4 regions of the Pseudomonas ulcerans genome follow, and region 1 is predicted to be linked to each of the others. Evidence: riboswitches for the same ligand, from Rfam matches in the RefSeq annotation. Region 1 holds a riboswitch; each other region holds the start of a gene.
What was found. Region 1 has a riboswitch for cobalamin ahead of cobW (cobalamin biosynthesis protein CobW). Riboswitches for the same ligand answer to the same signal wherever they lie in the genome.
Positions count from the first base shown of each region.

Region 1 (7,776 bases):
AGCTCGATGGCCGCCAGGCGCTGCCGCGCGTCCTGGCAGCGCTGGCGCAATTGCTCCTGGGCGGGCGCCCATTCGGCGCAGAACGCCGCCGGATCGCTGTCGAAGGCCAGGCGCCGGCGCAGGATCTGCCCGCGCGCCTGTGGCAAAGGCTGCCCCTGCAGGGCGACATTGAAGCCGAAGCGATCCAGCAACTGCGGGCGCAACTCGCCCTCTTCCGGGTTCATCGTGCCGATCAGCACGAAGCGCGCACTGTGCCGGTGCGACAGGCCATCGCGCTCGATACGGTTGGTGCCGCTGGCGGCGACGTCCAGCAGCAGGTCCACCAGGTGGTCCGGCAACAGGTTGACCTCATCGACGTAGAGCACGCCGCCATCGGCCTTGGCCAGCACGCCGGGGGAGAACTGCACGCGCCCCTGCCCCAGCGCGGCATCCAGGTCGAGGGTGCCGACCAGGCGCTCCTCGCTGGCCCCCAGCGGCAGGGTCACGAACGGCCCTTCGCCAAGCAGGTCGGCCAGGCCACGGGCCAGGGTGCTCTTGGCCATGCCCCGCGGGCCCTCGATCAGCACGCCGCCGATCTTCGGATCGATGGCGGTCAGGCACAGCGCCAGCTTCAGCTCGTCGGCGCCTACCACCGCGGCCAGGGGAAAGTGCACGGGTTCAGTCATTTCAGGTCTCTTCCTCGCCGTCCAGCAACTGTTCCTCCAGGGCCTGGCGATAGTCGCCGGGCTCCTGCCAGAGGCCGCGCTGCTGGGCCTCGATCAGGCGCTCGGTAATGTCCCGCAGCGCCTCGGGGTTGTGCTGGCGGATGAATTCGCGGGTCGCGGGGTCGAGCACATAGGCGTCGGCCAGCGACTGGTAATGATGGTCGTCGATCAGGTGGGTGGTGGCATCGAAGGCGAACAGGTTGTCCACCGTCGCCGCCAGCTCGAAGGCGCCCTTATAGCCGTGGCGCTTGACCCCGTCGATCCACTTGGGATTGAGCGCACGGGCACGGATCACCCGGTTCAGCTCTTCCTTCAGGGTGCGGATGCGCGGCCGCTCCGGCTGGCTGTGGTCGCCGTGGTAGCTGGCCACCGCACGCCCGCCGAGGCTTTCCACCGCCGCGAGCATGCCGCCCTGGAACTGGTAGTAGTCGTTGGAATCGAGCAGGTCGTGCTCGTGGTTGTCCTGGTTCTGCAGGACCGCCTGGACCTGGCCCAGGCGCCTGGCGAAATGCCCGCGGGCCTCGGTGCCATCGTCGGTGCCGCCATAGGCATAGCCGCCATGGTTCAGGTAGACCTCGGCCAGGTCCTCGCGACTGTGCCACAGGCGCCCGTCGATGGCGTTCTGCACCCCGGCGCCGTAGGCCCCGGGCTTGGCGCCGAATACCCGCCAGCCGGCCTGGCGCCGTGCCTGCTCGTCATCCAGGCCGCTGGCCAGCAACTCGGCGCGCTCGCTGCGCACCCGCGCCGCCAGCGGGTTGAGGTCGTCCGGCTCGTCCAGCGCCGCCACCGCCTGCACGGCGGCGTCGAACAGCTTGATCAGGTTGCCGAAGGCGTCGCGGAAAAAACCGGAGACGCGCAGGGTCACGTCGACCCGCGGCCGGTCCAGCAGGCTCAGCGGCAGGATCTCGAAGTCGTCGACCCGATGGCTGCCCGCCGCCCATACCGGCCGCACGCCCATCAGGGCCATGGCCTGGGCGATATCGTCGCCGCCGGTGCGCATGGTCGCCGTACCCCACACCGACAGTCCGAGCTGGCGCAGGTGGTCGCCGTGGTCCTGCAGGTGGCGTTCGAGAATCAGGCTGGCCGAGGCAAAACCCAGGCGCCAGGCGGTGGCGGTGGGCAGGTTGCGCACGTCGACGGTATAGAAGTTGCGCCCGGTGGGCAGCACGTCCAGGCGCCCGCGACTCGGCGCACCGCTGGGGCCGGCGGGGACGAAGCGGCCCTCCAGTGCGGCCAGCACGCCCTGCATCTCGGCGGCGCCGCAGTTGTCCAGTTGCGGCGCGACCTGTTCGCGCAGTGCGTCGAGCACGGCACGCACGTCGTGCCAAACCTCGCCCTGCGGCAGGTCCAGGGTGCCGCCAAGCGTCTGCTCGATCAGTTGCGTCGAGAGGACTTCCAGGCGTTCGCGGGTATCGCCGGCAGTCCGCCACGGACTCTCGTCCAGCGCCGCCAGCAACGTCGGCCGCGGGCCCTGCCAGGCTTCGCCCAGCTCGCAGTCCAGCGGATCGAAGCCCAGCGCCAGGGCGCGGGCCAGGGCGCGAGGCAGGCTGGCGTTGGCACCCCGGCCATCGCCCCGGGCAACCCGCAGCAAGGCGGCCAGGGTATCGATGCGCAGGCGCCCGGCCGGCGACTCGCCGAACACATGCAGGCCATCGCGGATCTGCGATTCCTTGAGGTCGCACAGGTAGGTGTCCAGCCGCGGCAGCCAGACATTCGCATCGTCCAGCGCGCCGTCCAGCTGCAGTTCGCGGTCGATATGGTTGTCGCGCACCAGTTGCAGGATTTCCTTCTGCAGCTCCACGGCGCGCCGCGGGTCCAGCAGTTGCGCTTCGTAGTATTCGTCGGCCAGGCGTTCCAGGTTGCGCAGCGGACCGTAGGTCTCGGCACGGGTCAACGGCGGCATCAGGTGGTCGATGATCACCGCCTGGGTGCGGCGCTTGGCCTGGGCGCCCTCGCCCGGGTCGTTGACGATGAACGGGTAGATGTTCGGCAGCGGGCCGATCAGCGCGTCCGGCCAGCACTGCGCGGACAGGCCGACGCCCTTGCCCGGCAGCCATTCCAGGTTGCCATGCTTGCCGACATGGATCAGCGCGTCGGCGGCGAAGCCATGGCGCAGCCAGAAATAGAACGCCAGGTAGCCGTGGGGCGGGACCAGGTCGGGATCGTGGTACACCGCGCTCTGGTCGAGCTGGTAGCCCCGCGCCGGCTGGATGCCGACGAAGGTCAGGCCCAGGCGCAGGCCGGCGACCATCATGCGTCCGCCGCGGAACATCGGATCGTGCTGCGGTTCGCCCCAGCGCTCGCGCACCGCTTGCTGGTTGGCTTCGGGCAACTGGGCGAAGGCCTGCAGATACGCCTCCAGCGCCATGCTCTGCGCGCACGGGCGCAGGTCGAGGCTGTCGAGGTCGTTGCTGACGCCGCCGAGCAGATCGTGGATCAACTGCGTGCCGCTGTCCGGCAGCTCGGCCAGCGGATAGCCCTGCTCGCGCAGGGCGCGGAGAATATTCAGCGCCGCCGCCGGGGTGTCCAGGCCGACGCCATTGCCGATGCGGCCATCACGGGTCGGGTAGTTGGCCAGCACCAGGGCCACGCGTTTCTGCGCGTTGGGCAGGCGCGCCAGCTCGCACCAGCGCCGCGCCAGCTCGGCGACGAAGTCCATGCGCTCGGGCAGGGGCCGGTAACAGACCACGTCGGACTGGCTGCGCTCGCTGCGCCAGGCCAAGTCCTTGAAGCTGATTGGCCGGGTGATGATGCGCCCGTCCAGCTCCGGCAAGGCAATGTGCATGGCCAGGTCGCGGGCGCCCAGGCCCTGCTCGCTGGCCTGCCAGCCGGGCTCGTTGTCCTGGGCGCAGATCGCCTGCAATACCGGAATGTCGCGACGGAACGGGCGCAGGTGGGGCTGCTCGGGGCTGGACTGGGCGAAGCCGGTGGTGTTGATGATCAGCGCGGCGTCGGTTTCATCCAGCCATTGCTCGACCTGGGCCAGGCAGCCCGCCTCCTTGAGGCTGGCCACGGCGATCGGCAGCGGATTGAGGCCGGTGCCTGCGAGACGCTCGCAGAACACATCGATGAAGCCGGTGTTCGCCGCCTGCAGGTGCGAGCGGTAGAACAGCACGGGCACCACGGGCTGGCCGGGTTGCCAGTCGGCACGCCAGTGGGCCAGTCCGGCCTCGGCGTGGCGTGGATGATAGAGGCTGGTACGAGGCAGTTGCCTGGGCTCGTCCCAAGGGTAATCGCGCCCCAGCCAGAGACTGGCGAGGCAATTGAACAGGTTCAGGGCATTGGCCTTGCCGCCCTGGCGCAGGAAATGCCAGAGGCGCTCGGCGGTTGCGCCGGTGATGCTGCCCAGGCTGCTCAGCTCCGGGTCCGGACGATCGTCGCCCGGCACCAGGATCAGTTGCACGCCTCGGGCGGCCAGTTCCACCAGTTGCTCGACACCATAGCGCCAGTAGCCGATGCCGCCGTGCAGCGATACCAGGATCACCTTGGCATGGCGCAGCACTTCATCGACATACAGGTCCACCGACGCATGGTTCTGCACCTGCATGGGGTTGGCCAGGCGCAGGCTGGGGTAGTCCTCCGGCAAGTCCCGGGCGGTTTCCGCCAGCAGCGCCAGGTGCGAATCGCCGCTGCAGAGGATCACCAGTTCGGCGGGGGTCTGGCCGAGATCGGCGATGCTGTCGTCCGGCACGAAACCGCCGGGCTGGGTCCGCAGCAGGTGCATGGATCAGGCGCCCAGGGCCGCGCGCAGACGGGCTTCGAGGGCCGCGGCATCGAGGTCCTGGCCGATCAGCACCAGGCGGGTGATGCGCGGCTCTTCGCTGCGCCAGGCGCGGTCGAAGTGCTTGTCGAAACGGGTGCCCACACCCTGGATCAGCAGGCGCATCGGCTTGCCGGGAATGGCCGCGAAGCCCTTGACCCGCAGGATGCCGGTGTCCGTCACCAGTTGGGTCAGAGCGTCCAGCAGCAGGCTTTCGTCGGCCTCGGGCAGGTCCAGGGAAATGGAGTCGAAGGCGTCGTGGTCGTGATCGTCGTGGTCATCGTCGTCGTCATGGTGCGAATCGTGGTGGGTGCGACGGCCATCGATATGCGCCTCGGACTCGGCACCGATGCCCAGCAGCACGTCCAGCGGCAGCACGCCCTTGCTCGCCTCGATCACCTTGACCGCCGGCGGCAGTTCTTCCTGGACTTCGGCGCGCACCGCGGCCAGGGCCTCGGGTGCGATCAGGTCGGCCTTGTTCAGCACCACCAGGTCGGCACTGGCCAGCTGGTCGGCGAACAGTTCGTGCAGTGGCGATTCGTGGTCCAGGTTCGGGTCCAGCTTGCGCTGTGCGTCCACCTGCTCGGGGAAGGCGGCGAAGGTGCCAGCGGCCACGGCCGGGCTGTCGACTACGGTGATCACCGCGTCGACGGTGCAGGCGTTGCGGATTTCCGGCCACTGGAAGGCTTGCACCAGGGGCTTGGGCAGGGCCAGGCCGCTGGTCTCGATGAGGATCTGGTCGAGGTCGCCACGGCGCGCCACCAGTTCGCGCATCACCGGGAAGAACTCTTCCTGCACGGTGCAGCACAGGCAGCCGTTGGCCAGCTCGTAGACGCGGCCGTTGGCCTCTTCCTCGGTGCAGCCGATGCTGCACTGCTTGAGGATCTCGCCATCGATGCCCAGCTCGCCGAATTCGTTGACGATCACCGCGATGCGGCGGCCATTGGCGTTGTCCAGCATATGGCGCAGCAGCGTGGTCTTGCCCGAGCCGAGGAAGCCGGTAACGATCGTGACGGGGAGTTTGGCCAGTGTTTTCATGTCGGATGCCCTTGGCAGCAGGATTGGCGGGCATGGGGGACGGGAGCCGGATGCCTGGCAGCCGGGCGCGTTCGCCACCGGATCACCCCGCCCGGTTGAAGTGGAAACTGTTCGAGGCAGGTCTCCTGGCTCGTGCTGTGCCCGGGGCAGCATCGACGCCTTCCCGCCGTTCACGGCAGTGGCTGTGGTCGATGATTCAGCACTTACAGTTGCGGGGGCAGCCGCGGAATGGCTGTGATCAGCGCACCGCGTTCCCGTCTTAGCTCCGGCCACGACGCCGGAGAACCTCGAACCGGCAAGGCTACGCAGTGCCCGGAGGCCGGTCAACCGCTGTATTGACGGATGTCAATGCGCGTGATTTCCTAGCGCGATCGTTTGGGTGCCTTTTTTATTACAAGGTGAAACGGGAAACCGGTGCGCGATGACCTTCCAGGTCGAGCCAATCCGGTGCTGCCCCCGCAACGGTAAGCGAGGAAAGCGTCAGATCCACTGTGCCCGCAGTCCGGCATGGGAAGGAGACGCCACGGCTCAATGCCCTCGCAAGCCCGGAGACCGGCCCGACGCAGAATTGACCAAACCCGCGGTGGGCGGGCGACGTTGCACCTCCCGGCCGTCCCGTGCCCGGAGGTTCTTCGCGCTTGCCTGTCGCCAAGACGACACACAAGAGGAAAGCGCCATGCCCGTTACCAGCACCGCCAGCCACGCCAGCAGCACCTCCAGCACCCTCAGCCAGCGCATCGTTGCCGCCGTCAGCGCCTCCGTGCTGGGCCTGTGCCTCGTCTACTTCGCCGGTTTCTCCCATATCGAAGCGGTGCACAACGCCGCCCACGACACCCGTCACAGCGCCGCCTTCCCTTGCCACTGAGGCCTGACCGCATGTTCACTCGCATCGCACGCACCGCGGGCTTCACCGGCCTGCTGGCCGCCCTGCTGCTGACCCTGCTGCAGAGCTTCTGGGTCTCGCCGCTGATCCTCCAGGCGGAAACCTACGAGAACTCGGCCCCGGCCGCCGCCCATGAACACGAGCACGCCGACGGCGCTGCCGCAGGTCATGAGCACAGCGCTGAAGCCTGGTCGCCGGAAGACGGCTGGCAGCGCGTGCTGTCCACCACCGGTGGCAACCTGGTGGTAGCGGTGGGCTTCGCCCTGCTGCTGGCGGCCATGTACACCCTGCGCGCCCCCGGCAGCATCGGCGCCGGCGCACTCTGGGGCCTGGGCGGTTTCGCCGTGTTCTGCCTGGCGCCGAACCTCGGCCTGCCGCCGGAACTGCCGGGCACCGCCGCTGCCGACCTGGCCCAGCGCCAGTTCTGGTGGATCGGTACCGCCGCGGCAACCGCAGCGGGCCTGGCACTGATCGCCTTCGCCGGAAACTGGGTGCTGAAGGCCGCTGGCCTGGCACTGCTGGTGATCCCCCACGTGATCGGCGCGCCGCAACCGGAAGTCCATGAAAGCCTGGCCCCGGAAGCGCTGGAATCGCAGTTTATCGTCGCTTCGCTGTTGACCAACGCCGGTTTCTGGCTGGCCCTGGGCCTGATCAGCGCCTGGCTGTACCGGCGCAAGGCTGCCTGATGCCCACCTCGCCCGGCGTCGGCCTGCTGTACGCCGGGCTGGGGTGTCGTCGCGGTACCCCGGCCAGTGACCTGGCCGGCCTCCTGCGGCAGGTTCTGCAAGACCGCGACCTGCCCTTCTCCGCCCTGGCCGGACTCGCCAGCATCGACCTCAAGCGCGACGAACCCGGCCTGCTGCAACTGGCCGAAGACCTTGCCCTGCCCCTGCACTTCTACAGTGCCGTCCAGCTCGCCCCGTTCACCCCGCGCCTGAGCCATCGCTCCGCCACGGCCTTTCGCCACACCGGCTGCTACGGTGTCGCGGAAAGCTGCGCCCTGGCCCTGGCCGAACAGCTGGGCGGTGCCACGGCACAATTGCGTGTCGAGCGCGTCGTGCTGGGCGACATGACCCTGGCATTGGCCTGGGCCCCCGCTTCTGGCGGATAATCCGCCGCCTTCCCTTCAGAGATTCCAGCATGACCGTCTATTTCATCGGCGCCGGCCCCGGCGATCCGGAGCTGATCACCGTCAAGGGCCAGCGCCTGATCCGCCAGTGCCCGGTGATCATCTACGCCGGCTCCCTGGTGCCTGCTGCCGTGCTCGAAGGGCACACGGCCGAAACCGTGATCAACAGTGCCGAACTGCACCTGGAACAGATCATCGAGGCGATCCGCGCCGCCCATGAAAAAGGCCAGGATGTCGCCCGGGTGCACAGCGGCGACCCGAG
Region 1 covers NZ_JAZDQN010000025.1:35,883-43,658, reverse strand. The annotation lists gene V0R59_RS20560 (ATP-binding protein) at 1-665, opposite strand, end outside; gene cobN (cobaltochelatase subunit CobN) at 667-4,428, opposite strand; gene cobW (cobalamin biosynthesis protein CobW) at 4,432-5,502, opposite strand; cobalamin riboswitch at 5,601-5,807, opposite strand; cobalamin riboswitch at 5,863-6,077, shown strand; gene V0R59_RS20545 (CbtB domain-containing protein) at 6,179-6,367, shown strand; gene V0R59_RS20540 (CbtA family protein) at 6,379-7,071, shown strand; gene V0R59_RS20535 (cobalamin biosynthesis protein) at 7,071-7,496, shown strand; gene cobM (precorrin-4 C(11)-methyltransferase) at 7,526-7,776, shown strand, end outside.

Region 2 (7,776 bases), on a different contig from region 1:
TGCTGGCGCCAGCATTTCAGGGCCAGGCGGGTCTTGCCCAGCAGCGCATAGGTCAGCGCCACCAGGCGCGCCGGGATGTAGTTGAGGACATCGTCGATGCGCGCGGCGGCCCAGCCGAAGCGCTCGAAGCGCTCGTTGCGATAGCCCCACATGGCATCGAGGGTATTGCTCAGGCGATAGAGCACCACTCCCGGCGCACCGGCGATGGCGAACCAGAACAGCGCGGCGAAGACCGCGTCGCTGCCATTCTCCAGCACCGACTCGGTGGCCGCGCGGGCCACGGCGGTTTCGTCCAGCTCGCGGGTTTCCCGGCTGACCAGGTAGCCGACACGCTTGCGCGCCTCGTCCAGGTCGCCTGCGCGCAGGGCATCGGCCACCGGCTGCACGTGCTCGCCGAGGCTGCGCAGGCCGAGGGCGCAGTACAGGGCGAGGATTTCCACCAGCCAGCCAATGTACGGCAGCCAGGACAGCGCGGTGGCCAGCAAGGTCAGCGGCACCACGGCAAGGAACCAGGCGGTGACGCCATGGCTGCGCCAGCCGCGACCCCCGGCATTGAAACGTTGCTCCAGGCGTCCGGCCATGCGGCCGAAAGCCACCAGCGGATGCCAGCGCCGCGGCTCGCCCAGCAGCGCATCCAGCGCTACCCCGGCCACGGTCAGCAGGGCCACACTCATTCGTTCTCTCCCCAATGGTTTTCAAACAGCATGTCGGCCAGCGGTCGCGGCGTGATCCAGCCTTCCAGGGCCAGCATCGGCGCCGGGTAGAACGCGCGTACCGGGCCCAGGCAGAGGATCGCCAGCGGCTTGGCCCCGGCCGGCATGCCCAGCAGCTCGGCCAGCGCCTGTGGGTCGAACAGCGACACCCAGCCCATGCCCAGGCCTTCGCCGCGAGCGGCCAGCCAGAGGTTCTGGATCGCGCAGGAGAGCGAGGCCAGGTCCATTTCCGGCAGGGTGCGGCGGCCGAAGATATGCGCTTCGCGCTTGTCCATCAGCGCCGCCACCAGCAGTTCGGCGCAGTCGTTGATGCCTTCGACCTTGAGTTGCATGAATTCGTCGGAACGTTGCCCCAGCGCCTCGGCGGTGCGCAGGCGTTCGTCCTCGACCAGGGCCTGGATGCGCTGGCGCAGGTCGCGGCAAGTGATGCGGATGAAGCGCCAGGGCTGCATCAGGCCGACGCTGGGGGCCTGGTGCGCGGCTTCCAGCAGGCGTGCGAGCAGCTCCGGGGCAACCTCGCCGCCACTGAAATGACGCATGTCGCGACGCTCGCCGATGGCGCGGTAGATCGCCGCGCGCTCGGCTTCGCTGTAGGCGTGTTCGCTCATGGTGCCAGCAGCGCCGCCGTCGCATCGGCGTTGGAGGGGAAGTAGAAGTGCACGTACGAGGCGGTCAGGCGCCCGCTGCGGTACACCGCTTCCGCACCGCGCCCGCCGTTGGGGCTCTGCCCGCGGGCGATCGGTTCCAGCTCGGTGCTGGTCAGGGAATGATGGTAGGTATGGCCGCGCAGGGTGCCTTCCGGCAGTTCCACCGCCTGCAGGGCCAGGGCCGCCAGGCGCTTCTGCATCACCGCCTCGCCCGCCAGCAGGCCGGCCAGTTCGGCGCGCTCGCCGGCGACATCGGTCAAGGCATCGAGCAGGTAGAGCATGCCGCCGCACTCGGCAAGCACGGGCTTGCCGGCCTGGTGATGGGCACGGATGGCCGCCAGCATCGGCGCGTTGGCGGCCAGGGCGTGATGGTGCAGCTCGGGGTAGCCGCCGGGCAGGTACAGGCTGTCCGCCGCCGGCAGTTCGCGGTCATGGATCGGCGAGAAGAAGCTCAGCTCGGCACCCATCGCCCTCAGCAGGTCGAGGTTGGCGCCATAGGTGAAGGCGAAGGCTTCGTCACGGGCCACGGCGATGCGCACGCCGGCCAGGCGCGGCTCGACGGCATGCGCCTCGGGGGCAGCGAACGCCACTGGCGGCGGCAGGGACGACTGGCAGCTGTCGCCCAGGGCCTTGGCAGCGGCGTCGAGGCGCAGGTCGAGGTCGCTCAGTTCGCTGGCCTGGACCAGTCCCAGGTGGCGGCTCGGCAGCTCGATCCCGGTCTCCCGGGACAACCCGCCGTACCAGCGCAGGCCTTCGGTGAGGCTGCCTTCCAGCAGCTGCGCATGGCGCAGCGAGCCGACACGGTTGGCCAGCACGCCGGCGAACGGCAGGTCGGCCTGGTAGCGCGCCAGGCCCAGGGCCAGGGCGCCGAAGGTCTGGGCCATGGCGGTGCCGTCGATCACCGCCAGCACCGGCACGCCGAAATGGCGGGCCAGGTCGGCGCTGGACGGAGTGCCGTCGAACAGGCCCATCACCCCTTCGATAAGGATCAGGTCGGCCTCGCCGGCGGCTTCCCAGAGCAGGCGACGGCTTTCCCCGGCGCCGACCATCCACAGGTCGAGCTGGTACACCGGCGCGCCGCTGGCGCGTTCGAGAATCATCGGATCGAGAAAGTCCGGTCCGCACTTGAACACACGGACCTTGCGCCCCTGGTTGCGATGCAGGCGGGCCAGGGCCGCGGTCACGGTGGTCTTGCCCTGACCGGAGGCCGGCGCGGCGATCAGTACCGCCGGGCAATGCCGGGTGTCACTCATAGCTCGACGCCCTTCTGGGCACGGATGCCGGCCTGGAAGGCATGCTTGACCATGCCCATCTCGGTGACGGTGTCGGCCAGCTCGATCATCTCGTCCTTGGCGCCGCGGCCGGTAACGATCACGTGCTGCATCGGCGGACGGGCCTGGAGGTCGCCGAGCACCTGATCCAGGTCAAGGTAGCCATGCTTGAGGGCGATGTTCAATTCATCCAGCACCACGAAGCCGATGCTCGGGTCCTGCAACAGTTGCCGCGACACGGCCCAGGCCGCTTCGGCGGCGGCGATGTCGCGCTGGCGGTCCTGGGTTTCCCAGGTGAAGCCCTCGCCCATCACGTGGTAACGCACCTGCTCGGGGAAACGGCGGAAGAACAGTTCCTCGCCGGTGGCGTTGCGGCCCTTGATGAACTGCACCACGCCGCACTGCATGCCATGGCCGAGGGCGCGGGCGAGCATGCCGAAGGCCGAGCTGCTCTTGCCCTTGCCGTTGCCGCTGAGCACCAGCAGCAGGCCGCATTCGTTGGGGGCGTTGGCGATGCGCTCGTCGATCACCGCTTTCTTGCGCTGCATGCGCGCCAGGTGGCGTTCGTCACGTTCGGGGGATTCGCTCATCGGGGGTCTCCGCGGGCCACTGTCGACAGGCGGGAAGCGACGACAGCTGGAAAGGTGGGCACGGCGGGACAGGCGCAGGCGGCGGGCGACGGGGCCCGGCAAACCGCGCATCACCCTCCGTGATGCCGTTGACTGTTTGCAGGCCGGTCTCCGGGCTCATGAGTGGATCGCGATCCCGACCGGGCGCCTTCCCGGGTCGGAAACCCAGTGGCCTTGCGCGGTCTTGCCTCATCTACCGTTGCGGGGGCAGCGCCGGGATCGCACGTCGCGCGTGCCCACCGGCTTCCCTGTTTCACCCTGTCGACCGCAAGGTCACAGAGCACCTGAAACAAGTCGCGAAGGTTAGAGGGTTGGGCACTGAGCGTCAATTGGAGACGCCCGTCACAGGCCGGACCAATGGCACTATCCGCAGGCTGTGCCACAGTGATATCAAATCGCCATGGTTTTCCGCTGTACTCGTACAAAAACTACGAAAGGAGAGCAGCATGCAAGGCCTGATTCTCAACAATCCCCGACTCGAATTCCTGCGTCCGGCACTGGAACGCTGGGGGGAGTCCATCGAGCGCTTCAACCAGGTCCTGGGCGATGGCGAAGGTCCTTACTGGCAAGGCGTCCAGGCCAACCTCGGCACCCTCTCCGCAGCCATCTGGCAGGCCGAACTGGTGACCTTGCAAGGCTACCAGAGCAAGAAACAGCGCGATGAAGGCGAACGTGGGGCGCAGTGCGATCTGCTGATCGCCAGCCGTGACGAATCGGCCTACCTGCATGCCGAGCAGCGCTGGCCCAAGGTGGGCCGCCTGGACCTCAGCAGCGCCTTGCAGGAAGCCGGGGCGGTGGCCAAGGGCATTGCCTATGCGAGCCAGCTGAAGCTCGCCGCGCTGTTCGTCAGCCCGGTCAAGCTGGAAAAGCATGCCAGCCCGGAAGAACTGCAGGACATGGTGGATGACCTGCAGAAGCACAACGCCTGCGCCATCGCCTGGTGTTTTCCGTACGGGTATCGCAAGTTGCATGACGAGTTCGGGCAGTACTATCCCGGAGTGGCGCTGCTGCTGAAGCAGGTCTGATCCCCTGAAACCAATCGCCGGCCATCCCGGCGATTGGCCAGGATGGCCGCCCTCATTCCTGAACACTCGACTGAACCTCCCGCCTCCGCCCCGCCTCTGACCTGTAACACCCCCGTTACGCGAAGGAGTCGAGCATGTCCTCACTGCGCCTTGCAGTCCTGCTGGCCATCGCCGCCGGCCTGACCGCCTGCGGCGAATCCGCCCGCCTGCAGGTCACCGATGGCAGCGGCCCGTCGCCGCAACTGCCGGAACCGAACAAGACCCTGATCCCCACGGTGAACATCGCTCCGGCCGTGGGCTGGCCGGAAGGCACCAAACCCGTCACCGCCCAGGGCACGCAGGTAGTGGCCTTCGCCAGCGGACTGGACCATCCGCGCTGGCTCCATGTGCTACCCAACGGCGATGTACTGGTGGCGGAAACCAATGCCCCGGAGAAACCCGAGGACGGCAAGGGCATCCGCGGCTGGGTTATGAACAAGGTCATGGCCAAGGCCGGCGCCGGGGTGCCCAGCGCCAACCGCATCACTCTCCTGCGGGATGCCGACAGGGACGGCGTGGCGGAAACCCGCACGGTGTTCCTCAAGGATCTGAATTCGCCGTTCGGCATGGCCCTGGTCGGCAACGATCTGTACGTCGCCGACACCGACCGCCTGCTGCGCTTCAAGTACCAGGACGGTGCGACCTCGCTGGACGGGCCCGGTGAAGCGGTCACCGATCTTCCGGGTGGCCCGCTCAACCACCACTGGACCAAGAACGTGATTGCCAGCCGCGATGGCAAGAAGCTGTATGTCACCGTCGGCTCCAACAGCAACGTTGCCGAGAACGGCATGGACAAGGAGACGGAGCGCGCGGCGATCTGGGAAGTCGATCCGGCGACGGGCCAGCACCGGGTGTTCGCCTCCGGCCTGCGCAATCCCAATGGCCTGGCCTGGGAGCCGCGCAGCGGGCAGCTATGGACGGCCGTGAACGAGCGTGACGAGATCGGCAGCGACCTGGTGCCGGACTACATCACCTCGGTACGTGACGGCGGGTTCTATGGCTGGCCGTACAGCTACTACGGCCAGCATGTCGACGTGCGGGTCCAGCCCGGCAACCCGAACCTGGTGGCCGAGGCGCTGGTGCCGGACTACGCGGTGGGCCCGCACACGGCTTCGCTGGGCCTGGCTTTCGCCGACGGGACACTGCCGCCGCCGTTCGACCAGGGTGCGCTGATCGGCCAGCATGGCTCGTGGAACCGCAAGCCGCACAGCGGCTACAAGGTGCTGTTCGTGCCCTTCAGCACGGACGGCAAGCCGGCGGGCAAGCCAATCGACCTGCTGACGGGCTTCCTGAACGACGACGGCAAGGCGATGGGGCGGCCGGTAGGGGTCGTCACCGACCAGCGTGGGGGCGTGCTGGTGGCGGATGACGTGGGGAATGTGGTCTGGCGGGTGAGCAAGGCGCGCTAGCCTGTGCCGGCCTCAACGCGGGCATTGCCGGCGATGAGGCCATCGGCCAGGGCACAAGGCTACGGGTTGTGCGCCAGATGCTCCGGTGCCTTCAGCACCCGCTTGGCATTGAGGTACGAACGCTGCCAGTAGTTGTTCGACAGGTAATCCAGGCGCACCGTCCCGCCAGTGGACGGCGCATGCACGAAGCGCCCTTCGCCGACGTAGATCCCGGCATGGTTCACCTGCCCGCTGCCGTTCGTCGCAAAGAACACCAGGTCCCCCGATTGCAGGGCATCACGGCCCACATCCGGGGCGCGCATGACGATCAGCTCACGGGTCGAACGCGGCAGCGCGATGCCTGCGGCGTCACGATAGACATAGCCGATCAGGCCACTGCAATCGAATCCCGAATCCGGGGTGTTGCCACCCCAGCGATACGGCGTGCCCACCAGGCCCAAGGCGCGGAAAAGCACGTCGTCAGCGGCTGGCGAGTAGGTCAGTGGCGTGGGAACGTACGCCGGCTGGACCACCGGGGGCGGGGTCGGGGCGTGGCTGGAGCAGGCACCGAGCAGTGCTGCCAGGGACAATACCGCTAGGCGCGCCATCATCGACATCTCAGAACATCCTGTCTGAAAGGGCCCGGCTTCAGGCCGGAAAATTGGTGAGAATCAAGATTAGACGTTTTCTGTAAACACGCACGGCGACTAGCTTTTCAGCTCGTCGCCGTGTTGTGACACCGCCCGTTGACGCTTAGTTGCGCGAAAGTTGGGTCGGTGCCGGAGCCATCGCCAGCGCGCGCTTGGCTTCGATGAAGGTCTTGCTCCAGTAGCGATCGCCCAGGCTGTCGATGCGCACACCACCGCTGCGGCGGCTGCTGGAGTGGATGAACTGGTTGTCGCCAAGGTAGATGCCGGCGTGGCTGACGCGACCGCGGCCGTTGGTGCTGAAGAACAGCAGATCACCCGGCTTGAGGTTGTTGCGCGATACCAGCGGGGCATCCACGTTGATCATTTCGCGGGTGGAGCGCGGCAGGTTCATGCCGGCTTCCTCGCGGAACAGGTAGCCGATGAAACCGCTGCAATCGAAGCCGGACTGCTCGGAGGTGCCACCGAAGCGGTAACGGGTACCGATCAGCGCCATGCCACGTTCGAGGATGCTGTCGGCCAGGGCTGGCAGTTCATAGGACTTGCTGCTGGAGAAGGCTTCCAGATCCTGCTCGGTGGCCAGCTCTTCCTCGAAGACCGAGGCATCGGCGACGGTGGAGGATTTGTGAGCGGTCTTGGCGGAAACGGAGTAGTGATCCTGCTGTTGCTGGACCGGGCCTTGGGCCGCGCAGCCGAACAGCAGCGTCACGAGTGCGAGGGGCACGAGGGGTGCGAAGCGATTCAGCATGGGCACGACCGTGTCTTGGAGTTTGATGAAGCCGCGACTATGCCTTCTATCGATTCGATTTGCAAATTCAATCGAAAAAAATGTGACTTTTATGTGCCGCAGGTCAAGGACGGGGTTTACCAGCCCAAAGTTTCCTTCAGGAACGGGATCGTGAGCTTGCGTTTTTCCTGCAGCGAGGCCTGGTCGAGGCGCTCCAGCAGGTCGAACAGCGCGCTCATGCTGCGGGTGCCGCGGGTGAGGATGAAGTGCCCGACTTCGTCGGTCATGTGCAGGCCACGACGCGAGGCACGCAGTTGCAGGGCACGCAGCTTGTCTTCGTCGGTCAGCGCGCGCATCTGGAAGATCAGGGCCATGGTCAGGCGCGACTTGAGGTCCGCCAGCTTGATCGGCAGTTCCCGCGGCGAGGCGGAGGCGGCGAGCAGCAGGCGCCGGCCGCTGTCGCGCAGGCGGTTGAACAGGTGGAACATGGCCTCTTCCCACTCCGGCTTGCCGGCGATGACATGGAGGTCGTCGAGGCACACCAGTTCGTACTGTTCGAGGTGATCCAGCAGTTCGACGCCACGGTCGAGCAGTTGCGCCAGGGGCAGGTACACGGCGGGTTCGCCCAGTTGCTCGAAACGCAGGCAGGCGGCCTGCAGCAGGTGGGTACGCCCGACACCCTGCTTGCCC
Region 2 covers NZ_JAZDQN010000034.1:18,871-26,646, reverse strand. The annotation lists gene cbiB (adenosylcobinamide-phosphate synthase CbiB) at 1-674, opposite strand, end outside; gene bluB (5,6-dimethylbenzimidazole synthase) at 671-1,321, opposite strand; gene V0R59_RS23905 (cobyrinate a,c-diamide synthase) at 1,318-2,613, opposite strand; gene cobO (cob(I)yrinic acid a,c-diamide adenosyltransferase) at 2,610-3,221, opposite strand; cobalamin riboswitch at 3,346-3,563, opposite strand; gene V0R59_RS23895 (hypothetical protein) at 3,707-4,285, shown strand; gene V0R59_RS23890 (PQQ-dependent sugar dehydrogenase) at 4,420-5,733, shown strand; gene V0R59_RS23885 (C40 family peptidase) at 5,793-6,329, opposite strand; gene V0R59_RS23880 (C40 family peptidase) at 6,466-7,107, opposite strand; gene hda (DnaA regulatory inactivator Hda) at 7,224-7,776, opposite strand, start outside.
Region 2: another riboswitch for cobalamin. It lies ahead of cobO (cob(I)yrinic acid a,c-diamide adenosyltransferase); the one in region 1 lies ahead of cobW (cobalamin biosynthesis protein CobW).

Region 3 (7,776 bases), on a different contig from region 1:
TCAGACTGGCCAGTTGCTCCCCGTGTTGCTGCGATACGAAGCAATGCTCGAAGCGGTAGGCGGCATACACCTCGGGACGCAGAGGCGGGAAATCGTAGACCTCATCGACAATCGCCTTGAATACCTCGGGCATCTGCACGTCGGACACGGGCGGCGCATAGGTGAGCAGGTCGCGCTTGGTCACCCCCGCCTCCCGGGCCCGGAGTGCTTGCTTGGCCAGGTCGACGGAGGCCTGCATGCCTTGGGGAACAGGGCAATCGGAGGCGGCCAGTGCCGCTGTCGACGCCAGGGTGCCCAGCAGGGCGAGTAGTGCAACCATCCTTGTCATGAGTTTCCTATTCGGTCTGTGAGAATGCGGCCTTCGACAGGCCAGGCCGGCCCGGGTTCGATACTGGATCGAAATTAGCGCATCCGAGACGGCGTGGAGGATCAACTGGCCATGATCGCCAGCCGTTTCTTCGCCTTGTAGCAGTCGTTGAGATCGAGGGCCTTGCGGTAGTACTCGGCGCGTCGGGCGCGATTGCCATCGCCCTGCAACCGGTAGATCTCGGCCTGGAAGTCACGACTGCTGCCCCACTGCATGCCCAGGCCTGGAGGCGTTTCACGCTTGCATTCGAGCAAGCTGGCAGGCTGCGGGAAGTAGCGCTCGTACCGGGGCATGCTGGTCTCAACGACCTGCAGCGCCAACTTGTACTCGGGTGTGTCGGTGTAGGCCGGGCAGAAGGAGGCGATCTCCAGTGCCGGCGGAGCGAAGCCGCGGCCCAGGCTGCGCTCGAACAGGGAACAGGCTTTTTCCCGTGTCACGTCGTTCGGTTCCAACAGCACGTAGATCAGTCCGAGGCGGTACTGGGCGACAGGGTGATCGAGGGCCGCTGCCTGCTCAAGCAAGGGTATCGCCGGCTTGAGCGTCTCACCGGCTTCAGCGGCGCTATCCAGGGATCGCCGCTTTTCCTCCGCGCTGGTCCCTGGCGTGATCGCCGTCACGGCCTCGAACTTGCTGTTGGCCTTCTGCAGATACGGGACGGCCTGCTGGTAGAAGCTGTCGGCCTGAGGATCGATGTGGAATCCATCGGCGGCGCAGAGCGGTGAAAGCAGGCAACCTGCCAGGGTGTAGCGCCAGCATTGGCTGAACATGGAGGGGCTTCCTTGCGTGACATGCGGTCGTAACGTAACGAAATCTGTCCCTCACCACCAGCCCGGCATGGCAACCTTTCCCTGCCCGGCCCGATGGTCTACCATGCCGCCCGCCGGTTTCCACCTCGGAATTAATAGGGAATCCGTCGCTCGCCAGCACGCGAGCCAAACGGAACTGCCCCCGCAACTGTAGGTGCCGAGCCCGCTCCTGAAACGCCACTGGACAGAGTCCGGGAAGGCTGGAGCCGGGCCATGACGCATCAGTCAGGAGACCTGCCGGCAAACATTCACCAACCGGCGGGGTGTCCGGGATGGCCATCCTTTGCCCTGTCCAGGGTGCTTGTCCCGTGCCTGCGCGGGGCATGCCGATGCCTGTCCGTGCGTCTCTCCCGCGTATTGTTCGACGGGGGTCGACGTCCGCTCATGATCGACTTGAGACACCTGCGCACGCTCCATGCCCTGCGCGAAACCAACAGCCTGCCCGAGGCCGCCGAGCGCCTGCACCTGACCCAGTCGGCGCTGTCGCATCAGTTCCGCGAACTGGAACATCGCCTCGGCTTGCCGGTGTTCGTGCGCAAGTCCCGGCCGGTGCGTTTCACCACCGCCGGCCTCAAGCTGCTGCAACTGGCCGACCAGGTGCTGCCGCTGATCCGCACCACCGAGCGCAACCTGAGCAAGCTGCTGGGCGGCAGCGCCGACCGCCTGCACATCGCGATCGAGTGCCACAGCTGCTACCAGTGGCTGATGCCCTCGCTGGACGAATTCCGCAGCGCCTGGCCGGAGGTGGAACTGGACCTCGCCTCGGGCCTGGCGTTCGCGCCGCTGCCGGCCCTGGAGCGCGGCGACCTCGACCTGGTGGTGACCTCCGACCCGCTGCCCCTGCCCGGCATCACCTACGTGCCGCTGTTCGGCTACGAGGCCATGCTCGCCCTCGACAAGCACCATGCCCTGCGCAGGAAGCCGTGCCTGGAACCGGCCGACCTCGCCGGCCAGACCCTGATCACCTACCCGATCGAGCGCGATCGCCTGGACATCTTCACCCGCTTCCTCGACCCGGCCGACGTCGAGCCGGCCCAGGTACGCACCGCCGAAATGACGGTGATGATGATGCAACTGGTGGCCAGCGGCCGTGGCGTCTGCTGCCTGCCGAACTGGGCATTGCACGAATACACCGCCCGCGGCTACGTGATTGCCAGGCGCCTGGGCCAGGACGGCCTGCAGGCCACGCTGTACGCGGCGGTACGCAGCGACATGCTGGAGGTGCCGTACATGAGTGACTTCCTGCTCACGGCCAAGGACATTTCCTTTGCCACGCTGGAGGGCGTCAATGCCGCTCCAGCATCTCCAGCGCAGCAACCGTGATAATCACGCCAATCCCCAGCAGGCATGCCGTCCCGACACCGTAGAACAGCGTCCGCCACGGCTGCCAGCGGGCGAGGTAGGCCAGCGTGTGAAGGATCCGCGCCAGGGTGAACAGCACGCATGACGCCATGCACCAGGCCGCCGGCACATCGAGGGCGACCGCCAGCGCGCCGAGGGCGAAGAACACCGGGATGTTCTCCAGGTCGTTGGCCCAGACCTTCGAGGCCCGTATCACCTCCGGGTGCTCGGTCGCCATCGCACGCCGCTGGAACACGGCGGCGTCCTCCGGATTGACGAAGGCCTTGAGGCGCAGGCGGAAGTAGCCCTGGTAACAGGACACCGCTAGCATCTTGGCGAACAGGACCACCACGCACAGGGCGTAGACCGCAAGGCTGTCGCTCACGCCCGCTGCCCCTGCGCCACGCCACGAACCGCCAGGTACAGCAGCGGCCCCAGCGAGACGAACAGGGCCGTCAGCAACAGATAAGGCACCAGCGCCCGGGTCGAGCCGCCGCGCTGGCGGTTGTCCCGGACCATCCAGAAACCGGCCAGGCCGGCCATCAGGTACAGGTCGATGACCAGCTGGGCGGTGTCGGGGCTGGAGATCAGCTCCAGGCCGAAGGCCAGCAGCGACTGCTCGGCGGTGGCGATCGTCCAGGCGGTGTAGAAGGTGAGTGGTACCAGTATTGCCAGCGCGATGAGGCGAACCATGGGGGTGTCTCCGGTTAGTGTGTCCCGGCAAAGGTAGTGATAGGCTGGCTCGCCTCTCAATGACCTGGGAGGTCATGGACACCGCACACAAGGACGGACAGAGTCGCCCCATGAACCCGCCACCCTTCCACCACGCCCATCCCGCCTCGACACTCCCCGCCGGCCAGCACCTGCGCCAGCTGCGTCGGCAGGCCGGCCTGAGCCAGCTCGACCTGGCGCTGATGACCGGTATTTCCCAGCGCCACCTGAGCTGCGTGGAGACCGGCCGTGCCAAGCCCGGTCCCGGCACCCTGCATGCCCTGCTCTCGGCCCTCGGCGCGCCGCTGGAGCACGGCAACGAAGTCTTCCTCGCGGCCGGCTATGCGCCCCGCTACGCCATCTCGCCGCTGGATGCGCCGGCACTGGACATGGTGCACAACGCCATCGGCCATATTCTCCAGGCGAACAATCCGGCGCCGGCAATCGTCATCGACCGCAACTGGGACATCACCGCCAGCAACACCAGCGTGGGACTGCTGCTGGCCATGGTCGGCGTGCCGGCGAGCGAGGGCATGAACCTCAACCTGCTGCAGACCCTGATGCACCCGGACGGGCTGGGCAGTCATATCGTCAATGCCCGGGAAGTCCGCGCGGCGGCCTGGCAGCGGGCGTCTCGCGAAGCGGCGGGCAACCCGTACCTGAGCGATCTGCTGCGGGAACTGCCGGCGCCTGAACCCGGGGATGAAAAGGCGGAGGCCACGCCTGTCCTGCTGACCCGGGTGAATACCCCGGGCGGTGAACTGAGGTTCCTGTCCACCTTCACCACGTTCGGCATGCCGCTCGACATCAGCGTGGAATCGATGCGGATCGAGCATCTGATTCCTGCGGACGAGGTGACGTGGCAAAGGATGCGGGCGGCATTCGAGGCGTGGTCCGGGGAGCAGGTACCGGCGTGAGATAAATGCCTGCAGCTCATGGAACACCGCATAACTCATTGACTCAGCAGGGACTTGTGGGAGCGGGTTGACCGGGACGCCGGACCGCCGCGATTACGATAGTGAACTCACCGGAGTCATCGCGGGTAAACCCGCTCCCACAAGGTCTGCGTCGCTCTCTAGACCTGTTCTCTGCGCGACAGCCAGTTAGTCACCATTGAGCACCAGCTTCAGCTCCTTGCGCGCCTGGCTCCGCCACACCACCACGGAAGCGTTGTAGCCCTTGCGGGTCTTCGCGGCGACCGCGGTGAAGTCGTCAGGCGAGGCGATCTCCTGGCCGGACACTTCGAGGATCACGTCCAGCGCCTTGAAACCCGCGCGATCGGCCTGCCCGCCCTTGCTGGTTTCCACCACCCAGGCGCCCTTGGCCGCCGGCAGGCCCACTGCCTTGGCGTAGTCGGGGGTCAGTGTCGCCAGCTGCATGTCCAGCAGCCCCGGGGTCGCCGCCGGTTTCGCGCTGGCGGCGCTACGCGCAGGGACCGTGGAAGGCTTGCGCGGGCCGACCAGCACGGGCACGTCGATAAAGCCGTTGCCTCGCCAGACCTTCAACTGCGCGGTCGCACCCGTGGGCATGTTGCCGACGGCCACCAGATACTCCTCGGCATCCGTCACCGGCGCCCCGTTCACCGCCACTACCACGTCGGCGAACTTCAGCCCCGCCCGCTCGGCGTTGCCACCCGGCAACACTTTCTCCACCGAAACCCCCTGCTCCGGCATGTTCAGCCGTCGCGCCTTGACCGGGTCCATGCCGCTGACGGAGGCACCCGTGCGGCCCACGCCATTGCCATCCCAGGCGGGGCAGTCGCGGTTGTCGAAGATCTTGCGCACGGCCACGCGCTTGTACGCACCCCAGGCCTGGATTTCCGGGGTCGTGGTGTCTTCCATCGCGCGAGCGTAGACCAAGGCCTGGTTGAGGTAGTCACAGGAACGGTTCTGGTAGCGCGCGGGCGTTTCCTGGGCGATCCAGCCCGACAACCCGGTCTGCGGCAAACCCGTCGAGGAAACAGTGCCCCACCCAGGGGAAGGCTTGGCCAGCACCGCGGCAAAGCTCGCCGGGTCACGCTCCACCGGCGCCGGGCTGGAGGCTGCCGGCGTGGCAGATGTCAGCGCCTGCGGGATGGCGCAGCCCTTCTCGCCGATGACCTGCTGCGCCGCTTCCAGCGCCGTCCGCCCGCCCCAGCTCTTCGGATCGCGGGTCACGGACTCGACGCGCTCGGGCCAGAAGGCGGTGATCTTGTCGCAGGTCTCGCCGCGGTACTGGTTGATGAAGACGGTCTTCATTTCCGCCTCGTGCTGGGCCGCGTAATCGGCCTCGCTCGGCCCTGCGGCATCGGCGGCATACATGATCGGGTCGGTGATGATGGAAATCGGGTCCAGTATGCAGCCGCCCAGCAGGGCGAAGGTGGAACCCAGCGCGACCGTGCGTGTGGCAGTAAAGACGGCGTCCATGGAATTGAACGGTTTCATGTTGGCGACCCTCCCCAGGGCAAACTGACATCATGTCTCAGCTCTGGTTGTCCAGCATAGAGGGCGGCAGCGGAATTGCCCTGCGCACTTACCATCACCTCGCAACAGCCTGATCCGGCCATTTTGCAGGCGCCAGAAAATCGATATGGCGTAATGCCTTTAGCTGATTTAGCTTAGCCGCCCATTGACGCCCCTCGAAATCGCGGGGCAATCGGACAGGATCGAAGGGAGCATCGTGGCGATGGGTGGATCACTGGGAATCGCGTTGCGCCTGGGCACGCTGATGATGGCGGGCGGCCTGCTGGGCGGTTGCGTGGCGCAAGCAGCCCATGCGGTGTTCTCGCCCATGATCACCTCCGCCAGCGAAAGCCTGCAGACCCCCGAAAGCGTGGGCATCACCCCCGCGACCTGGCGCGGCAAGAGCTGCGAGGAACTCGCCAGCAGTCATGGCTACATGGCGGACATCCAGCGCAAGACCGCCGCCTCCGGGGATGCCCACATGGCCAAGGTGCACGGCTGGCAGCTCGACGCGATCCAGCAGGTGCGCAACGAGCAAGGATGCCTGAGCGGCAATGCCGTGGTTGCCCAGGCTCAACCGACAACGACAGTCATTGCTCCCTCCGCCCCGGCTGCAACGTCCAGCGCCCGCGACCTCGGCCTGACCCTGCAGCGCCCTGGCCCTGAACTGGTCAAGGCCCTGGGCCTGGCGAACAACGAGGGCGCCTGGGTGGTCGACGTGGCCCCGGGCAGTGCCGCCGCCAACGCCGGTCTCAAGGCGATGGATGTGATCCTCGACGTGTCCGGCCAGGTGGTCGACAGCCCCGACGATTTCCTCGCCATCACCGGGAAACTGCGCGCCGGCTACCAGGCCAGTCTCACGGTCTGGCGCAACCGTGCCAGCCGTGAGGTGGCGCTGGCCATTCCGGACAGGCCGGCTGCGGCGGTCGCGCTCGCCAGCGCACCGGTCAACACGCCACCACCCGTCAGCCCGACGCTGGCCGATGCGCGCTATTGCAACGCGGTGGTCGGCACCCAGCATACCTATGGCTCGACGGTCAGTCCGGTCAAGCAGGTTCCCGGCGCCGCCAACGACATTGCCTCGGCGCTCAGGAGCTATATCGCCAAGGTCCGCCAGACCCAACCCGGCGTCTGGGGCGAGCTCACGCTGAACAGCACCATCTGCCAACCCGGCGCCGTCATCTGCAGCGCCGAAGGCACCGGCCCCGGCGGCAAGAAGCAGAACGCCTTTGCGTTCTGCTTCAAGACCGAGGCGCAGGCCAGGACACAATGGGCCGAAATGCAGAAAGGCGATCCCCAGGCCGTGGTCGTCGACTGGCCTTGACCGGCCTGCCGTACCCGGGGGAGCGGAGCCTTCGTCCTTGCCAGGATTGCTGCTGTCGGGGCCGCGCTGCGGCCCGGGCGATGGTATCGTCGACCCTCCCGCCCCTCCGGACCCCGCCACCATGCACATTGTCATCCCCGACGACTACCAGCACGTGATCCGCAGCCTCGATTGCTTCGCCCGCCTGGCCGGGCACGAGGTGACGGTGCTGCACGACGTCCAGCCCGCCTCGCTGGAGCAACTGGCCGAGCGCTTCGCCGACGCCGAAGCCCTGGTGCTGACCCGCGAACGCACGCGCATCGACGCGGCCCTGCTCGATCGCCTGCCCAGGCTCAGGCTGATCAGCCAGACCGGCAAGGTGTCCGGCCATCTCGACCTGGACGCCTGCAGTGCCCGCGGCATCGTCGTCACCGAAGGCCGCGGCTCGCCGGTCGCCCCGGCCGAGCTGGCCTGGACCCTGATCCTCAACGCCCGCCGCCAGCTGGTGCCGGCCATCGACGCCTTCCGCGAGGGCCGCTGGCAGGTCAACCTGGGGCAGGCCCTCGCCGGACAGACCCTGGGCATCTGGGGCTACGGCAAGATCGGTCAGCGCCTGGCGCGCTACGCCCAGGCCTTCGATCTGCCGGTGCTGGTCTGGGGCAGCGAGGCCAGCCGCGCCGCAGCCACGGCGGACGGCCATCGTGCCGCCGCCTCGCGGGAGGCGTTCTTTGCCGAAGCGGACATTCTCAGCCTCAACCTGCGCCTCTCCGAGCGAACCCGCCATGCCGTCACCTTCGCCGACCTGGC
Region 3 covers NZ_JAZDQN010000039.1:48,067-55,842, forward strand. The annotation lists gene V0R59_RS25440 (hypothetical protein) at 1-319, opposite strand, end outside; gene V0R59_RS25445 (hypothetical protein) at 430-1,134, opposite strand; cobalamin riboswitch at 1,232-1,429, shown strand; gene V0R59_RS25450 (LysR family transcriptional regulator) at 1,558-2,496, shown strand; gene V0R59_RS25455 (MAPEG family protein) at 2,459-2,899, opposite strand; gene V0R59_RS25460 (DUF2834 domain-containing protein) at 2,896-3,207, opposite strand; gene V0R59_RS25465 (helix-turn-helix domain-containing protein) at 3,318-4,142, shown strand; gene V0R59_RS25470 (PDZ domain-containing protein) at 4,329-5,648, opposite strand; gene V0R59_RS25475 (S1C family serine protease) at 5,890-6,990, shown strand; gene V0R59_RS25480 (D-2-hydroxyacid dehydrogenase family protein) at 7,112-7,776, shown strand, end outside.
Region 3: another riboswitch for cobalamin. It lies ahead of V0R59_RS25450 (LysR family transcriptional regulator); the one in region 1 lies ahead of cobW (cobalamin biosynthesis protein CobW).

Region 4 (7,776 bases), on a different contig from region 1:
AGACCGCATCGGCCAGCAGGAGCACGTCCGGGTCCTGGCGCAGCAGGGTCTCGGCATCCACCGTGACCCGGTGCAGGTCGATGTCGGCGAAGATATTGCGCCCGCCGGCCACGGCGATCAGCTCGGTGACGAAGCCGCGGCTGCCTTCGCTGTCCAGGCCCTGGGTCTCGCTATCCAGGTAGAAGACGCGCAGCGGCTTGTGGGTGGCGGCGAGGGTGCGGGCCTGCTGCAGGTCGGCTCGCTGGCGGGCGATCACTGTTTCGGCGCGGTCCTGGCGGCCGAGCAGGGCGCCGAGGGTGCGCAGGTCATGTTCGATGGCGTCGAAGCCGGAAGCGGGCGGGGCGGCGCAGGCGTCTTCCAGCAGGTAGCTGGCGATGCCGAGGCGGACCAGGTCGTGGCGTGAGCCGACGCCGTCGCGAAAGGCGCTGGCGAAGCCTCCGACCACCAGGTCGAAGCGTCCGGCGTAGAAGACTTCCTGGGAGGGGTACTGGCGCGACAGCAAGGGGACGCCGCGGTAGCGGTTTTCCTTCAGGGCGCCGACGTCGTCATCTATATAGCTGACTGCGGCCAGAGCCGGGCCGGCATCCAGTGCCAGCAGCAGGTCGGCGGCGTGCTGGTTGAGGGCAAGGATGCGCTGTGGTCCGGGGGCCTTGTGGGTCCAGGTCTCGCCGCAGTTCTGGTAGTCGAGGGCATTCGCGCTGGAGCAGGCCAGGAGCAATAGCCACGTCAGGTGCTTCATGGGCCGTCTCCGTTGAGCAGCAGGTCGCGTACCGGGCGACCGTCCACCAGGTGTTCGCGGACCAGGCGCCGGGCGTCGTCGTGGCTGGCGATGCGGTACCAGCAGCGGTCCGGATACACCGTTGCCACCGGGCCGAGGTTGCAGGGGAACTGGCAATGGGTGCGGGTCAGCAGGACGCCGTCGGCGGTCTCCATGCGTTGCGCGGCCAGCAGCTCGTTGCGCACCGTCTTCCAGACTTTCAGGGCGCCGCGCAGGGTGCAGCGGGGGCCGGTGCAGAGCATGACGTGGCGGGCGTGGTCAGGGATGTGCGACCACTCGGGGTTGCTGGGGATGTCCTGTTCGTTCATGGGCTGTCCTTCGAATTCCGTCGAGGCGACGCGTACGCTGTGGTAGCCCACGACGTACGCTTCCATCACAAAGCGCCTCAGAAGCTGTAGGTGTACCGCGCTTCGGCCGTGAACGGCCGGCCCAGGTTGCTTACCCGTGGCGAGCTGGAATCCATGCTGGTGGTGTAGTCACGGTCCAGCAGGTTCTCCAGCAACAGGCTCAGGCGATGCTGGCGCTGGCCATCCAGGTAGCGGTAGGCGTCGGCATCGACCACGGTGTAGTGGCCATAGTCGATATCCCGCGGGCTGATCACGCTGCCGATGTAGCGCACCGCCGCACCCGCGCCCCACATGCGGTCGGCGGACTCGTAGCCGATCCGGCTGCGGGCGAAGTAATGCGGGATGTTGTTGATGGTCGCCCCATTGCGCGACTCGGTGAGGTTGCGGGTCATGTCCGCCTGCACCTGCCAGCGGTCGCTGAGCTGCACCTGGCCGTTGAGCTCGAAACCGCGCACGGTGATTTCGCCGTCGCCGTTGACCCACTGGCTGTCGACGATGGTGATCAGGTCCTCGATGCGACGATGGAACAACGTGCCGCTGACGCTGTAGGGCTGGCCGTTGACCAGGTTGCTGTAGTCCAGGCCCAGTTCGGCGTTGCGGCTTTTCTCCGCCTTGAGGTTGGGGTTGCCCATCTCGTCGCCCGGCTCGTTGACGTACAGCTGCTCGGCATTCGGCAGCTTGTAGGCCGAGCCGAACTGGCCGCGCAGCTTGAGGTGGTCGGTGAGGTCGTAGAGCGAGGTGAGCATGCCCACGGTGGCACTGTCGCCGCCGCTCAGGTGCTCGCGGCGCACGCCGATGCTCGGGTGCCAGTCGGGCAGGGCGGTGATCTCGGGGCGCAGTTGCACATACAGGGCATGGGCTTCGGCCTGGTTCTGGTCGATCTTCAGGACATCGTCCTTGCCCTTGTAGAACTGGTTGTCGGTGCCGAACACCAGGGTGTGGTTGCCGGGCAGGATCGCCGTGCCTTCGGCTTGCACGCCCCAGTCGCTGAAGCCCCAGTAGTCGTTGTGGTTGACCACCCGGGTGCTGCCGTCGGTGTTGTTGTAGACCCGGTTGTAGTTGGTGTCCCAGTCGTTCATGTGGCCCTTGACGAAGTAGCTGAAGTCTTCGTTCAGGTGTTGCTGGAAGGTCGCCGTGGCGATCTGCTGGACCCGGTCGTTGGTGGTGTTGCGGTTGGAGGTCGGGCGCAGGAAGTCAAGGCTGGCGGCGCTGTACTGGTAGAACAGCTCCAGACGGCTGTCGTCTCCAAAGCTCTGCGCGGCCTTGGCGCCGAAGGTGTTGACCTCGTAGCTGCGCTTGCGGTCACTCACCGTCGCAGCGATATCGCTGCTGCGGTACGGCTGGTAGCCCTCGGAAATGTTGTGGCTGACGTAGGCGAGCAGGCCGAGGTCGCCGAAACCGTTGCTGAAGATGCGTTCGATGCGCCCGTCGCCGTTGCGCCCGGCGAAGCTGTCGACGCCCAGGTTGACCTGGCCGGAGGCATCGCGGGACTGGGCATTGCGGGTGACGATGTTGATCACCCCGGACACCGCCTGGGTACCGAACAGCAGGCTCTGGCCGCCCTTGAGCACTTCGATGCCTTCGATCGCCGCGGCGGGCAGGGTATCGATGTAGATGCCGCCGTAGAGGCGGTTGTTCAGGCGCACGCCGTCGAGGAGGATCAGCGTGTCGTCGTTGCGCCCGCCCAGCAGCGAGTAGGTACCGTAGTCGAACGGGCCCTGCTTGGGCGCGACGTACAGGCCAGGGATGAACATCTGCAGGACGCGGGTGATATCGGCGCTGGGGCCGGCGCGTTCGATCTGCTCGCGCTCGACCACTTCGACCTTGCTGCCGTAGCGGGCCATCTGCGCGATGGTGTTGGATTCCACTGGCGGCGCCGAGACGATCTGCTGGTCCAGGGTGAGTGCATCGGCCGCGTGCAGCAGCGTGGGGCTGCCGAGCAGGCAACCGAGTAGCGCGCGGGCGATTGGAGTGAAGGATGTGTTGCTCATTGACTTCTCGAAAGGAATTTTCGGGAAGCGCACAGGAGGGTACTGGCGAACGCGCGCCAGGTTACCGGCTCGTGCCCGCCCACCGCAGGTTTGCCAAATGACTGACGAATCCGTTCTCCAGTCGTGATGCTTCAGGCCGGTCTCCGGGCTTGCGAGGATGGAAGCCATTCGCCTTCCCATGCGTCATGCGCACAGTGGCCTGGTTGAATGCTTCACTCGCTTACCGTTGCGGGGGCAGCGCCGGACTGGTCGCAAGGACGCACCGGCTTCCCGTTTCACCTGCCGCGCGGCGGCGGCAGACACCTGAAACGGGCGGCATCTGACCATCGGGATGACCGTTCGTCAACCATGGGCTTTTTTGCGGGCAAAAAAAACGGCACCGCCAAGGGTGCCGTTGCTGTATCGCCGGTCAGCTTATTGATGCAGTTCTTCGGCGGCGTACAGGGTGTTTTCCAGCAGGCAGGCGCGGGTCATCGGGCCGACGCCGCCCGGAACCGGGGTGATCCAGCCGGCGCGGGGCAGGGCGGTCTCGTAGACCACGTCGCCGACCAGCTTGCCGTCTTCCTGGCGGTTGATGCCGACGTCGATGACGATAGCGCCTTCCTTGATCCACTCACCCTTGACCAGGCCTGGCTTGCCGGCGGCCACTACCACCAGGTCGGCACGGCCGACGTGACCGGCGAGGTCCTTGGTGAAACGGTGGGTGACGGTGACGGTGCAGCCGGCCAGCAGCAGTTCCATGGCCATCGGGCGGCCGACGATATTGGAGGCGCCGACGACCACGGCGTTCATGCCGTAGAGGTCCTGGCCGGTGCTTTGCAGCAGGGTCATGATGCCTTTCGGGGTGCACGGGCGCAGCAGCGGGATGCGCTGGGCCAGGCGGCCGATGTTGTACGGGTGGAAACCGTCGACGTCCTTGTCCGGGCGGATGCGCTCCAGCAGCAGGGAGGCGTCGAGGTGGGCCGGCAACGGCAGTTGCAGGAGGATGCCGTCGATGTTCGCGTCATCGTTGAGGCGATCGATCAGGTCGGTCAGTTCCTGCTGGCTGGTGCTGCTCGGCAGGTCGAAGGCTTGCGAAATGAAGCCGACTTCCTCGCAGTCCTTGCGCTTGTGCGATACATACACCTGGGAGGCGGGGTCGGTGCCAACCAGGATCACCGCCAGGCCGGGGGTCCGCAGACCTTGCTGGCGACGTTCAACGACACGTTGGGCGATCTGCTGGCGCAGGCTGGCGGCGATCGCCTTGCCGTCGATAAGTTGTGCAGTCATGACGGGTGATTAACCATCGAGAGAAAAAAAGAGCGCGCATTCTCTCATGAGCAGGGCGAAGGGCAAAGGCGCTTGGTCCGGCAATTGCCCTAAGCCCTTCAATAAAATGAAATTTTCCGAGAAATATGTTGACGGTGTGACAGGTGGTCTATAAGATTCGCCTCACTTGTCGGGCAGGGCCTAGCACTGGTTAGCAAGGTCGGGCAGAATGAGCGGATTTTGGCTTGTTCGGTACGGCTAAACGTTAATTTGTAATCGCAAGCGAAAGCAGATTAAATATGCGCCCGTAGCTCAGCTGGATAGAGCATCCGCCTTCTAAGCGGATGGTCGCAGGTTCGAGTCCTGCCGGGTGCGCCAATCAAGGCAGCTTTGGCACAAGTAGCAGATGCAATATGGTGGACGTAGCTCAGTTGGTAGAGCGCAGGATTGTGATTCCTGTGGTCGAGGGTTCGATTCCCTTCGTCCACCCCATATTCTGAAAGGCGCCTGATGAAAGTCTGGCGCCTTTGCTTTAAATGCTTCACGCGGACGTGGTGAAATTGGTAGACACACTGGATTTAGGTTCCAGCGGCGCAAGCTGTAAGAGTTCGAGTCTCTTCGTCCGCACCATTCAAGTCTTCACCGCCCGTCACTGAGGTGTGAGAAGGTCGCAAGTCAGCAACAAATGGTGGACGTAGCTCAGTTGGTAGAGCGCAGGATTGTGATTCCTGTGGTCGAGGGTTCGATTCCCTTCGTCCACCCCATATTCAGAAAGGCGCCTGGTGAGAACCAGGCGCCTTTTCGTTTTTTGGGGTCGTGAAATGAAAAGGCAGCCTTGGTGTGGCTGCCTTTTTCATTTGTTCGTCGTGCTCTCGTGGCGTTTACTGCGTGTTGACGCTCAGGGTTGCGCGGTCTTGCGTTTTCGGCGCATCGACATCACAGGCGGCCTCGCTGATCGCCCTTGACAGCGAACCTTTGAAGATCGGCGTGGGCTCGTCATCCGGGCGAGCGTCTGCCAGGCCTTTCAGTGACGTGCTGGAGCCCATGAAGCGTACTGTGCGGGAAATGCAATCGAACTGACGGGCGGAGAAGCTCGTTCCGCTGAGGCCTGTGCGTTGGGTGATTACCGAGAGTCTCCCGGGATTGCCGCTGACCTTGACGATCACGTACTGCGCATCTGGGTCGAATGAAGCTTGCAGGGGTGTAGCAGCGGCGATAGAGCAGGGGAAAGCCCAGGCGCTGACCATCAGGAGTTTCTTCAACACGGTTACGTCCTTGCGGTGTTGATCACCAGGCATGTCAAAGTGGTAATTGGGAATGAAACGCATTTGTGGCGTTGATTGATACTAGATTAATGGCCCGGAACACGCATTTGCAAACTTCCTCCCGAGAATTTGTAAGAAAAATCTCTTTTTTGCGTGGATTGTGGATGAGCGGTCGGCGTTTCTTCCGAGCTGTAATGGCTATAAGGTTCGAGCAAAAGCTGATAGATTTCAGCTCGTTGATTAAGTGTCGGTACGCCATCAGGCAGGTAGAAGGATGATTGCGAAAGAGCAACGCCAGGCAGTCGCACTGGAGCGTTTCGCGCAGGCCAATCCGCAGTTGCTGGCGGAAATCGCTTCGTTGAGCGAGGTCGAGCGGCGTCAGCAGCTTGAGTGGGCGTTCGAAGATGAAGCTCGGGGGCAGGGTATCGAGCCTTGGGAACTGGCCTTGCGCCTGATCGCCGAATCGCCGGAAGAACTGCAGGCCATGTGCCTGGAGGTTCATCGCGAGGTGGCGGAGACTCTGGGAATGAGCTGGGATGAGTACTGCGATTTCAATGAAGTCGACGGTCCTGCTTCCTGATCGCCACGCCGAATGTTTTTTATTTGGAAAGAGTGCGCGGCATTTGCTGTGCCACCGTCTGGTTCAATGTCGAAATCAATGAAGGTCGGTGCCATTCGCCTCCGGGTCGAACAGGGTGACTTCTGGTGGCTGAGCTACTAGAATGCTTGCCCTTGATTCTGGAGTCGGGTATCGCCGGCTAACGTCTGTGCAACGAGGAATATTCATGCAAGTTTCTGTTGAAAATACTTCCGCTCTCGAGCGTCGTATGACCATCGCCGTTCCGGCAGAGCGCGTCGAGACCGAAGTCAACAAGCGTCTGCAACAGACTGCCCGTCGCGCCAAGGTTCCAGGCTTCCGTCCTGGCAAAGTGCCTATGAGCGTGATCCGTCAGCGTTATGAAGATGCTGCCCGTCAGGAAGCGTTCGGTGATCTGGTCCAGGCTTCCTTCTACGAAGCCGTGGTCGAGCAGAAGCTGAACCCGGCTGGCGCTCCTGCCGTCGAGCCGAAATCGTTCGAGAAAGGCAAGGACCTGGAATTCGTCGCCATCTTCGAAGTCTTCCCTGAGTTCACCGTTGCCGGCTTCGACTCGATCGCCGTCGAGCGCCTGAGCGCCGACGTCAGCGACGCCGACCTGGACAACATGCTGGAAGTCCTGCGCAAGCAGAACACCCGTTTCGAAGCCGCCGAGCGTGCTGCCCAGAACGAAGACCAGTTGAACATCGACTTCGTCGGCAAGATCGACGGCGAAGCCTTCGCTGGCGGTTCCGCCAAGGGCACTCAGCTGGTACTGGGCTCCGGCCGCATGATCCCGGGCTTCGAAGAAGGCCTGGTCGGCGCCAAGGCAGGTGAAGAACGCGTTCTGACCCTGAACTTCCCCGAGGACTACCAGAACCTCGACCTGGCTGGCAAAGCCGCCGAGTTCACCGTTACCGTCAACAGCGTTTCCGAGCCGAAGCTGCCTGAGCTGAACGAAGAGTTCTTCGCCCAGTTCGGCATCAAGGAAACCGGTCTGGACGGCTTCCGCACCGAAGTTCGCAAGAACATGGAGCGTGAACTGCGCCAGGCGATCAAGACCAAGGTCAAGAACCAGGTAATGGACGGCCTGCTGGCTGCCAACCCGATCGAAGTGCCGAAGGCCCTGCTGGAAAACGAAGTGAACCGTCTGCGCGTGCAGGCCGTTCAGCAGTTCGGTGGCAACATCAAGCCTGAGCAACTGCCGGCCGAGCTGTTCGAAGAGCAAGCCAAGCGCCGTGTCGTGCTGGGCCTGATCGTCGCCGAAGTGGTCAAGCAGAACGAACTGAAGCCGGACGAAGACCGCGTTCGCGAACTGATCCAGGAAATGGCCTCGGCCTACCAGGAGCCAGAACAAGTCGTGGCCTGGTACTACAAGAACGACCAGCAAATGAACGAAGTCCGTTCGGTTGTGCTGGAAGAGCAAGTTGTAGATACTGTCCTGCAGAAAGCGACTGTGACCGACAAGTCGGTCTCGTACGAAGAAGCTGTCAAGCCAGCACAGGCACCTGCCGCCGCTGAGTGATTTCCTCCTTCGTAGGAAAACCCCACAAGCCAGCCTTCGCGCTGGCTT
Region 4 covers NZ_JAZDQN010000001.1:308,578-316,353, forward strand. The annotation lists gene V0R59_RS01400 (ABC transporter substrate-binding protein) at 1-739, opposite strand, end outside; gene V0R59_RS01405 ((2Fe-2S) ferredoxin domain-containing protein) at 736-1,086, opposite strand; gene V0R59_RS01410 (TonB-dependent receptor plug domain-containing protein) at 1,164-3,116, opposite strand; cobalamin riboswitch at 3,234-3,438, opposite strand; gene folD (bifunctional methylenetetrahydrofolate dehydrogenase/methenyltetrahydrofolate cyclohydrolase FolD) at 3,531-4,385, opposite strand; tRNA gene V0R59_RS01420 (tRNA-Arg) at 4,666-4,742, shown strand; tRNA gene V0R59_RS01425 (tRNA-His) at 4,781-4,856, shown strand; tRNA gene V0R59_RS01430 (tRNA-Leu) at 4,910-4,994, shown strand; tRNA gene V0R59_RS01435 (tRNA-His) at 5,053-5,128, shown strand; gene V0R59_RS01440 (hypothetical protein) at 5,246-5,626, opposite strand; gene V0R59_RS01445 (DUF6388 family protein) at 5,904-6,209, shown strand; gene tig (trigger factor) at 6,415-7,728, shown strand.
Region 4: another riboswitch for cobalamin. It lies ahead of V0R59_RS01410 (TonB-dependent receptor plug domain-containing protein); the one in region 1 lies ahead of cobW (cobalamin biosynthesis protein CobW).